2 regions of the Caballeronia sp. LZ001 genome follow, and region 2 is predicted to be linked to the other one. Evidence: predicted binding sites of a transcription regulator. Region 2 holds the regulator's gene; the other holds the start of a gene.
The links. Region 2 encodes FliA, which starts transcription of late flagellar genes. Its sites were predicted from a motif close to CTAAAGTTTNNNNNNNNNNNGCCGNTA; they were not measured.

Region 1 (5,597 bases), 350 kb from region 2:
TGTTCAGTCGCGTTATTCGGTCGAGGTTTGCTTCGTCTTGCTCAGTGCTGCTCTTCGGGTTCCGACAGTGCCGCCACCAACTCGGTCAAGAGCTCGGGATCGAGCGGCTTCTGAATCCAGCCGGTCGCTCCCGCCGCGCGCGCCGCGTCCTTGAACGCTTCGCTGTCCTCGGTCGTCAGCACGAGCACCGGCGTTGCCTGGTAGGCGTGATTCACCCGCAACTCCGCGATCAAATCGAGCCCGCTCTTGCCGGGCATGTGCTGGTCCGTCAGGACGAGATCGAAACGCTCGGCGAGGGCCCATTCGAGCCCTTCGTTGCCGTCCGACGCGACGGTCACTTCGTAGCCCGCCGTCGTCAGCGTGGCGGAGAGAATCTGCCGCATGGCGGCGGAATCGTCGATTGCCAGAATGTTCTTGATCATGTGTGTCTCTTGCGGTCTTGCCGGGTTGACGGCTAAAACGTGTGGAGTCTTGAGAGTCTTTCGCGCGGATTTCGCTTTTATTGCGGTCGCGCTTGGAATACGGGCGCGAGTTTGTCCAGCACGGGAGCCGCGCCCGCCGCGTTGTCGAATGTCGCGGGCGGCGCGCCGTCGTCGCGCAACATGGCGCTCTCCGCGCGCCGGTTGAGCACGATGATGCTGATGCGCCGGTTTTCCGGGTCCATCGCGTCCTTGCGATTCAGGTTCTGCGTCGATGCAAGCCCGAGCACGCGCAGCACCTTCGCTTCGTCCATGCCGCCGTAGATCAGCTCGCGCCGCGACGCGTTCGCGCGGTCCGCCGATAGTTCCCAGTTGCTGTAGCCCTTGTCGCCGCCGGCGTACTTCACGGCATCCGTATGTCCTTGCACGACTATTCGATTGGGCACGTCGTTCAGCGTCTTGCCTATCTCGCGCAAAATGTCGCGCATGTACGGCTGCACGGAGTCGCTGGAGAGCGCGAACATGGGCCGCTTCTGGGTATCGACAATCTCGATGCGCAAGCCCTGCTGGGTCGAATCGATGCGTATCTGCTGCCTGAACTGGCGCAAGGTCGGGTTGGCCTCGACGGCCGACATGAGCTTCACCTGGAGGTCGTGCAGGCGCTCTTGCTCGCGGCGTTCGATCTCGCCTTCGGCTTGTCTCAACGCGGCTTCATCGGGTCTTGCCGACGAACGCACCGCGAACGGCGTATTGCCTTCGGTGGTGCGCACCGTGCCGGGCTCGGGACTCGACAGATCGCGCCCGCCGCCCATGATGATGCTGGAGTCCATGCCGACGGTCTTGCCGCCGACCATCGCGGCCTTGAGCGGCGTGTTGAAGTATTCGGCGATACCGCGTCGTTGCACCGGCGAAGTCGAACTCAGAAGCCACATGAGCAGGAAGAACGCCATCATCGCGGTCATGAAGTCCGCGTAGGCAAGCTTCCACGCGCCGCCGTGATGTCCCTTGCGGCCCGCGACGATACGCTTGATGAAAATTGGCCGGTCTTTGTCGGGTGAGCTCATGGCGTCGTTCCTCGCTTCACTTCGCGCGGACCCGGCGCACGTGTTCTTCCAGTTCGGAGAACGACGGGCGCTCGGTCGAGAACAGCACCTTGCGGCCGAACTCCACCGAGATGGCGGGCGCATAGCCGTTCAGACTCGCAAGGATCGTCACCTTGATGCACTGAAACATCTTGGTCTGCTCGGCCACGCGCTGCTCCGCCACGCCCGCGAGCGGGCCGATGAAGCCATACGAAAGCAGAATGCCGAGGAAGGTGCCGACGAGCGCCTGCGCGATCATCTCGCCGAGAATCGCGGGCGGCTGATCGGCGGAAGCCATCGTGTGCACGACGCCCATGACGGCCGCGACGATACCGAACGCGGGCATGGCGTCGCCCACTTTGTGCAGCGCTTGTGCGGGCGCTTCGCCTTCGGCGTGATGCGTCTCGATTTCCTCGTCCATGAGGCTTTCGATCTCGAACGCGTTCATGTTGCCGCCGACCATCAGCCGCAGATAATCCGTCAGGAATTCGACGATGTGCTCGTCCGCGAGAATCTTCGGGTACTGACCGAAGATCGGGCTTTTATGGGGATCGTCGATATCGCTTTCGAGGGTGAGCGTGCCTTCCTTGCGCGCCTTGGCAAGCAGGACGTAGAGCAGGCCCATCAATTCCATGTACACATCCTTGTTGTACTTGGAGCCCTTGAACAGCGTGGGAATGACGCGCAGCGTCGACTTGATCGTCTTGATGCCGTTACCGAGGATGAATGCGCCGACACCCGCGCCCGCGATCATCAAGATTTCGACCGGTTGCACGAGCGCGCCAAGGTGGCCGCCTTCGAGCGCGTAACCGCCGAATACGGACAGCAATGTCACGAGCGTTCCAACGAAAATCAGCACAGTCGAGTCCTCAAGGTAGTTGCGGGATGACCGCCGTTATGTGGGTTTACGGCACGGCAAGGGAAAACTTTGGTGCATGACCGGGAGGTGAGGCAAACGCTAAAACCCGCGTGGGATGGGGCTCTGACGACATGCGGCGCAATGGCGCATGGCGCACGGGGACGCTACGGTGCGAATGCCTTTTCGTGCGGGCGATGGCTGCGTTTAGCTCTTCGCGATAAGCCAGTTGTTCGTGGTTGAAGACGAGTTGACCGCGAGACGTGCGTCGATCTGGCAGCGAGGCGGCTCAATGCATGGGTCGCCTGTCATGGGCCGCAGACGTATGCCGACCAACTTACGAGGTGTTGGCACGGCGGCCGCTCGTCTGATCGGTTCATGCCGGCTGCGCGCCGTTGCGTTCGGTCAGCGCTGTGAGCGTGCTACGCAAACGCCGCCGTGATCAGCTCGAATCAACGCGCAGATGAGCCGGCTTCTATCGCCAATGCATCCGCGAGGAGGGTCGCGTCCGGCGCTGCGCTTTTGTCCTTTTCGTCGAGTGACGAAAGGATGGCGTGATCGTCGAAGCGAAAGCGGCACAGCAAATGGCTCGACGACGCCACCCTCACCGCCTGCGCGGGCGAAAGCGAAGCCAGTAACTGCGCCACGTCGTCCGAAAGCGCCAGCCGAGCCATGGCCGAAGCGCGGTCCGCAAGCAATAGCTGCTGCGCCAGAAGCAAGTACGCGAGATTAAGCTCGCGAATCTCCGCGAGCGTGGTGGTTGTGCTGGCCGTCATCTTTTCCCCGAATCGATACCCGGCTCGTCAGGCCGTGCGGGAAACGTTTGCTCGGATCGCTCTGGATTGCGGCGATTCGGCCCCGCTCATGGTGTGGATTCGATTGTCGATGAGGCTTCGAGCGCGCGCCAATCGGATAAATCGACCGATTTACCGACGGAAAAGCCCGCGACGTCGTGTAAGAAAAATTCCTACGCGAAATAGTTGAACGGCTGTTTGAGCGAATCGGGAGCACCAAACTCAACTATCGGCTGCTTTTCATCTGACTTGAAACGCTGTGAGCACGAATCGCCCCGTGCCATGCGTAGAACCGGCCCATATGCCTTAGGCCCGATCCGTGCTACTTCAATGCCTCGCGGCAATGCCCTGCGTGCGTCGAATTCGTCTACGTCATTGATATCGATGCACTTTTTGACTTCGTAACAGCCGTTGTTTCGCGCTGTAACAAGGTTAAGCGTTTGAAAAATGAAGTGTAATGCCGCGCTCGATCCCGATAATGAGCAGTAAGGGATAACCCGGTTGAACAGTTTCTTGTCCGGGCCAGTCTCGGGCGGCGTCTTCTACACGAACGCGGCCCGCCCGAACGGCATGCGTCGAGCGCTCGACCGGAGCGTGACTGCAATGCCTTAAATAACAGGAGAGTCACGTTATGCGAATCGCACAAATTGCACCGTTGCACGAAGCAGTTCCCCCGAAGTTTTACGGCGGCACCGAGCGCGTCGTGTCGTATCTGACCGACGCACTCGTCGACCTCGGCCACGATGTAACTCTGTTCGCCAGCGGCGATTCGCAAACCAAGGCGACTCTCGATGCGGCCTGGCCGCGCGCGCTGCGCCTCGACCCGACCGTGCGCGACGCGCTCGCGCCGCACATGCTCCTGCTCGAAACCGTCCGCCGCCGCGCGCATGAATTCGACGTGCTGCACTTCCACCTCGACTACATGCCGTTCCCGCTGTTCACGCAGATGGACACGCCTTTCGTGACGACGCTGCACGGCCGTCTCGACCTGCCTGAACTCCAGCCGATCTTCAACACGTTCACGAAGGCGAACGTGATCTCGATCTCGGACAATCAACGCACGCCGCTGCCGCAAGCGAACTGGCTGAACACGGTCTATCACGGTCTGCCGGAAGATTTGCTCACGCCGCAGCCGCACAAGAAGCCGGAATACCTGGCGTTCCTCGGCCGTATCTGCCCGGAAAAGCGCGCCGATCTGGCCATCAAGATCGCGGCGCAAAGCGGTTTGCCGCTGAAGATCGCCGCGAAAGTGGACAAGGTCGACCAGGAATATTTCAAGTCGACCATCGAGCCGCTCTTGTCGCAGGCGCATGTCGAGTTCATCGGCGAGATCAATGAAGCGCAAAAGCCGGAATTCTTGTCGGGCGCGAAAGCGCTGCTGTTCCCGATCGACTGGAACGAGCCGTTTGGCCTCGTGATGATCGAAGCGATGGCATGCGGCACGCCGGTGATCGCGTTCAATCGCGGCTCGGTGCCGGAAGTGATCGATCATGGCGTGACCGGCTTTATCTGCGAAGACGTGCAAGGCGCAGTGGGCGCGCTGCATCGGATAGATGAGCTATCGCGCACGGAAATCCGCGCGCAGTTCGAGCGTCGTTTCAGCGCGAAGACCATGGCGCAAAATTACGTCGATAGCTACACGGCCATGCTTCAGGCGGCCAAGCGTCCGGTGCTTCGTCAGGTCGCAGTGGGCTGATATGCAACGCGCTAGACCTTAGGTATCGTTTAAAAAAACCGCCCGACAACGGGCGGTTTTTCATTGTGTAAACCTAACTTCAACCCGCTAAGGATATTCCGAAGATTCTGCCGTTATCGCGTGAATTGACTGCAAATCAACCATTTTTGACAGTTTTGCCAAAGAATCGCGCTTAAACTCCGCTGCGCAAGAGGAGTTGAGCTTTCTTGCATTTTGTCAACGGTTGTTCATATTTTTCACGAAGGCAGGATCATGCAATTGTCGAAGCGTCTCGGCGCTGAAATTTTCGGTACTTTCTGGCTTGTGCTGGGCGGTTGCGGAAGCGCCGTGCTTGCCGCGGCCTTTCCTCATGTCGGCATTGGCCTGGCTGGCGTTTCGCTGGCGTTCGGTCTCACCGTGCTCACCATGGCTTACGCCATCGGCCATGTGTCGGGTTGCCACCTGAACCCTGCGGTCAGCATCGGTCTCGCGGTTGCGGGCCGCTTTCCGGTACGTGATCTCGGTCCGTACATCATCGCTCAGGTGATCGGCGCGACGCTCGGCGCATGGGTTTTGTCGCTGATCGCCACGGGCAATCCCGACTTCAATCTGGTTGCCAGCGGCTTCGCGGCGAACGGTTTCGGCGAGCACTCGCCGGGCAACTATTCGATGCTCGCGGCACTGGTTTGCGAAGGCGTAATGACTTTCTTCTTCCTGTTCGTCATTCTCGGCGCCACCGATGACCGCGCACCGAAGGGTTTCGCGCCGATC
Region 2 (5,597 bases):
CACGATCGGCATGAGCCAGCGCGATCGCACGGTCTCCGACCAGATCGCGATGCTGTGCGGCACGGGTCAGCCGGTGCAACGCTTGTTGCTGCTGAACGCCACGAGCCACGGCGACACGCTCAACGAAGTCGTGCAGGCTTACAAGAGTGCGCCGGACCAGCCGCCGCTCGCGGGCTGCATTCTGACCAAGCTCGACGAGGCGACCAACCTCGGCAGCGTGCTCGATACGGTCATCCGCTACAAGCTGCCGGTGCATTACGTATCGACCGGTCAGAAGGTGCCGGAGAACTTGTACGTCGCAACCAAGCGTTTCCTCATCAAGAGCGCGTTCTGCATTCCGCGCGATGGCTCGCCTTTCGTGCCGCAAGACGACGATGTGCCGGCGCTTCTGTCCGCACTGTCCGCACGCGCCACGACCGAACTGCATGGAGTCCATTTTGGATAAGTTCGTGCTCGATCAGGCTGAAGGCCTGAGAAGGCTGCTGACGCGCGCCAGTTCTCGCGTGGTGGCTGTAGTGGGCGGACCGGCGGGCATCGGTTGCACGTCGGCGGTAGTGAACCTCGGCGCGGCGTTGTCCGTGCATGGCAAGGATGTGCTCGTCATCGACGAGCGGCATAACGCGGGCTCGGTCAGCCGCATGGCGGGTGTGGATGGCGCGGGCGCGCTCTCGGCGGTGATGTCCGGCCGTCGCGAATTGCAGGATGTCGCGGTGCGCACGCCGATGGGTTTTTCGCTGATCGCCGCACCGCGCGATGAACGTATCAGCCACGACGCAGCGCAAGCACGCGCGCTGCTCGACGGCCCCGCGGATATCGTGCTGATCGATGCGCAACTCGATCGTAATGGCGCGCTCTCGTCGCTCGCGGCGCAGGCGCATGACTTTCTGATAGTGACGCGGGTAGCCGCGTCGGCGATCACCGAGGCGTATGCGTGCATGAAGCGCTTGCACTACGCCCACGCGATCGGCCAGTTCCGCGTGCTGATGAATCACGTGCAGGACGCAGCCGATGCAGCGATCGCGTTCGACAACCTCTCGGGTGTCGCGAGCCGTTATCTGGCCGTTTCGCTCGTGCAGGCAGGGTATGTGTCCGAGGATGCGCGCGTCGCTCGGGCGAGGGAGCTCTCTCGGTGTGCGGTGGAAGCGTTTCCGGCTACGGCCGCGGCGCGCGACTACCGCTACATCGCAGCCGAGCTGCTGCACTGGCCGATGCGTCCCGCGCCGTTTTCGCGCGGCGACGAAGCGAGCCAGTACGACGCGCACATTCCGGTTGGCGAGTCTGGTGAAAGCGGACGGAAAGCGGCGCACCGAGCGGCGGCGTTTTCTGATCATGCAATGAGCAGCACGGCGTCGATGTGATATTGAAAGGTGAACAGGATGTATAACGCCCAAGGCAAACTCTCGCAGTCCGACGTGCTTACGAAATATGCGCCGCTCGTTCGCCGCCTCGGACTCCAGCTCGTCGCCAAGATGCCGGCGAGCGTCGATCTCGACGATCTGATCCAGGCCGGCATGATTGGCCTCCTCGATGCGGCTAGCCGCTACAAGGAAGATCAGGGCGCCCAGTTCGAAACCTACGCAAGTCAGCGTATTCGCGGCGCCATGCTCGACGAGTTGCGCGCCAATGACTGGTTGCCACGCAGCATGCGCAAGACATCGCGCGAAGTGGAGTCGGCGGTACACAAGGTGGAACAGAACCTTGGCCGTTCAGCCAGCGAGACCGAAGTCGCCGAGCACATGAAGATGCCGCTCGACGAGTATCAGTCGATGCTGCAGGACTTGCACGGCAGCCAGTTGATCTATTACGAAGACTTCGACCGCTCGGCGGACGACGAGCCGTTCCTCGACCGTTACTGCGTCGATCGTTCGGACCCGCTGTCGGCGCTTCTGGACGACAGTCTGCGCGGCGCGCTGATCGAAGCCATCGACAAGTTGCCGGAGCGCGAGAAGCTGCTCATGAGCTTGTACTACGAGAAGGGCCTCAACCTGCGCGAAATCGGCGCGGTGATGGAAGTGAGCGAGTCGCGCGTGTGCCAGTTGCATAGCCAGGCCGTGGCGCGTTTGCGTGCGAAGCTGCGGGAACAGTCGTGGACTAGCGTCGAGGCCTGAGTTCCGCGTTGTAGAGGCGCGCGAAGCCCCGAACCGGGGCCGCGCGCTTTTTGCTTTTGCCTTTGCAAAGGCGCTCGAATGCGCGCGGATGGGCTCAATGCATCTCGAAGTCGCGCGCCTCGGCGAACACCGTCTTGCCTTCGCCGAGACTCTTTGCGCGATACATCGCGCGATCCGCGGCTCTCAGCACGGCGGTGATATCGGCGTCATGCGCTTCTGCCGCGCTCGACAGCAAGCAGGCGCCGATACTCGCCGATACGCTCACTGGGCGCTCCTGCACCAGCGTGAGGTCGGCGAGCGCCGAATGGATGCCATCGGTGAGCGTGAGCACCGCGCTGCGATCGCGCATGTTGCGCGCGAGCACGACGAACTCGTCGCCGCCCAGCCGCGCGATGGTGTCGGTCTTGCGCATGCGCCGTGCAAGCAATTGCGCGAACGACTGCAACAGCACGTCGCCGACTGCGTGACCGTAGGTATCGTTCACGCCCTTGAAGCCGTCGAGGTCGATCAGTAGCAGTGCGCTGGTATTCGCGTCGGCGGCTTCGGGCGCGGACATCGCGCGATTCACGGTTTGTTCGAGCGCGTAACGGTTATAGAGGCCCGTGAGCGGGTCTGTCGATGCCTGCCGCGCCAGCACGCGATTCGCGCTGCCAAGCCTGTCGACCAGCACGCTCAGATACACCGACGCGCCCAGCACGCTCAGCGCGAGCCCGAGCGCGGCGGCGCGGTTTGCCACCCACCACGGTTGCCACAACGCCAGCGCGACGATCGCGACGAGCGCCATCGCGCACGAAATGGCGAGCGTGCGCTTGCCGTAGCGGCATCCCGAGCCGATCAGAAACCAGAACACCACCCACAGCAGCGGCAAGGCGAGCGTGCCGCAGAGAAAGAGCATGGCGCCGAGCAACGCCTGATCGAGGATAGTGGTGATGACGAGCCGGACGTTGGACAGCGCCATCATCCGGCTGACGAGCAATAGTGTGATTGCACCGTAGGACACGTAGAGCGCGATCAACCGCGTGATCAGCGACGCGTTGGCCGAAGGGTGCCGCCACGCATACACCGCATAAGCCAGCAGAACTGCCGCTCCCATCCCGATACGCAGCATGGCTTGCTCGCGTTCGGGATTCCGGTTGCCGGACCATGCGAAGGCATAGGCCCGGCGTGCCGGTTGATGCGCCTGCTCCATACTGAACCCCTGGTGGTGATTTCTTGCTGTTATGGTCTTTTGCGCGTGTCTTTGCTGTCGCGCTTTTGTCTTATTGCGGCCCCGTCGCGATGTTCGTCTCCGACGACTGGTATTTTGCAACGTTTTGCCAAGCTGCTGTGAATCGTGTAAGAACGCATCTCGGACAGATGATTAACGGCGTTTTCTGCGGATGCTTCAGTGCTATGAGCGACGACTTTTCTCTCGCTGGCGAATGGCTGGCGGTCTGTAATGGCGATGACGTGCCGGCGGGTTCGACGCGAGCGTTCATCGTCGCGGATGAGCGCATCGTCGTCTGGCGCGATGCCGAAGGCGTGGCGCATGTCTGGCGTGACTACTGTCCGCATCGCGGCGCGCAACTGTCGCTGGGGGCGGTGACGAACGATCAGCTCGTGTGTCCGTATCACGGCTGGCGCTACGACACGCTTGGTCAGTGCGTGCTGATTCCGTCGAATCCGTCGCTTCGGCCTTTGAAGCGCGCGTGCGCCACCGCGTTCGTCGCCGAGGAGAAATACGGCGTCGTGTGGATGTGCTTCGGCGAGCCCGCGCACGCGCTCGATTTCTTTCCCGAAGCCGCGATTCCGGGCGGACGGCGCATCAACCTTGCGCCGCAGACGGTGAAGTCGTCCGCGCCGCGTGTCGTCGAAAACTTCCTGGACATGGCGCATTTTTCGTTCGTGCACGTGGGCATTCTCGGCGAGGATGCGCATACCGAAGTGCCGGACTATGAAGTCATGGAAAGCGCCGACGGACTCGAAGCGCGCCAGTGCCGTTTCTGGCAGCCGGCGGGTTTACCGGGGCAGGGCGGCGCGATGATGGATTACGTTTATCGCGTGAAGCGGCCGCTGGTTGCGAAGCTCACGAAGATGGCGTCGGGGGCAATGGGCGCACTGCATATCATGCTGGTGGCGTCGCCCGTGACGCAGACCGAGACCCGCGCGTGGCTCGTTTCCATTCACGAAGACGAGACTTTGCACAGCGACGAGGAGCTGTACGACTTCAACATGGAGATTCTGCTGCAGGACACGCCGATCGTGGAGTCGCAATGGCCGAAGCTGCTGCCGCTCGCGCTCGATGCGGAGTTGCATCAGAAGTGCGACCGGATGTCGGTGGCGTATCGGAGATGGTTGGCGGGGATGGCGTTTGGGTGGGGGACCATCTAACACGCGGAAAAAGCGGGAACGTGCGTATTGCGCCACGCTCCCGCCATGAACCTCAGAGCAGCGCGACGCCTGCTTCGGTGACCACCTTCCAGTCAAATTCGTCGTGCCCGCAGATCTGCTCCATGGCGCCGCAGAATTCACTCGCCGTTGCGTGCAGATAACGCAGATCGTCGCCCCATTCGGGCAGAGCGCCTTGCTGTGTAGTCAGCACGACGACCATATGATCCTTGTGCGGGCTGTTCGCATGTAGCTTCAGGCTGTGCTGAACCTTTTGCGCGTCGCCCTGCGCGTCAAGGATCAACACGGCTGGAATCCGTTCCGGCGCGGTGACGGAGGTCTTGCCCGGATTGAGACCCAGGCAGCGCAGAAAAACCTCGTGATAGCGCGACAGTTGGGACTGCACCGAACCGCTCTTGTACACGATAGCCTGCGCGGTGCGGGCCAATCCGCGTCGTTGTGCGGGATTGTCGATGAGACGCGCGATTGCATCGATCCAGCTCTCGGTCGATTCCGCCTCTACGCACAACCCCGAGCAGCGGTTTGTCACCAGTTCGTTGTAGGCGGAATGATCGCTGCCGACCGTCGCCACGCCCGCCGCCGAGTATTCCAGCCACTCCATGCGTGGTGCGCCATCGACAGTTGCCGATGCCGCCAGCGGCATGAGCGCGAGATCGAGTTCGAGCTGCTGTAACGCCACGGCATGCGCGGCGTACGTCGCGGACGTGCCCGTCATGGTGACGTCTTCGTGGCCCATCCAGTCATCGGGCGGCAGCGCGCCGACGAAGACGAACTGCACAACGCCTGCAAAGCGCGCGCGAATCTCATTCAGCGCCGGTTCGATCAAGGCAAAATTGCACGGCTTCATGGCCGAACCCATTAGGCCAATACGTACCTTGCCACCATGCGTACGTACCGGACTGTAGAAGCGGTCGAAGTCGACGCTCGTCGGCAGCACATGAATATTGGCGTTGTACGCCCGCAGCGCATGCGCGAGTGCGGGCGTCGACACGACGAGTGCACTGGCGCGGCGCATGACGTACTCGGTCTTCTGCGCGGTCTGCCGGCTTAGGAAGTGCAAGGGATGATCGGCGGGAAGATCATGCATCAGTTCGTCCGTCT

Region 1: motA (flagellar motor stator protein MotA) is a predicted target of FliA. The motif match lies at 2,407-2,433, and genes of this name have one in related genera.

The regions. Positions count from the first base shown of each region.
Region 1 is NZ_JARTVX010000004.1:3,000,699-3,006,295, forward strand. Features, by position in the region: gene P9292_RS24940 (response regulator) at 42-422, opposite strand; gene motB (flagellar motor protein MotB) at 500-1,483, opposite strand; gene motA (flagellar motor stator protein MotA) at 1,500-2,360, opposite strand; gene flhD (flagellar transcriptional regulator FlhD) at 2,810-3,133, opposite strand; gene P9292_RS24960 (glycosyltransferase family 4 protein) at 3,783-4,847, shown strand; gene aqpZ (aquaporin Z) at 5,100-5,597, shown strand, end outside.
Region 2 is NZ_JARTVX010000004.1:3,352,914-3,358,510, forward strand. Features, by position in the region: gene flhF (flagellar biosynthesis protein FlhF) at 1-445, shown strand, start outside; gene P9292_RS26605 (MinD/ParA family protein) at 438-1,358, shown strand; gene P9292_RS26610 (RNA polymerase sigma factor FliA) at 1,377-2,108, shown strand; gene P9292_RS26615 (diguanylate cyclase) at 2,203-3,297, opposite strand; gene P9292_RS26620 (aromatic ring-hydroxylating dioxygenase subunit alpha) at 3,501-4,478, shown strand; gene P9292_RS26625 (glycosyltransferase) at 4,531-5,597, opposite strand, start outside.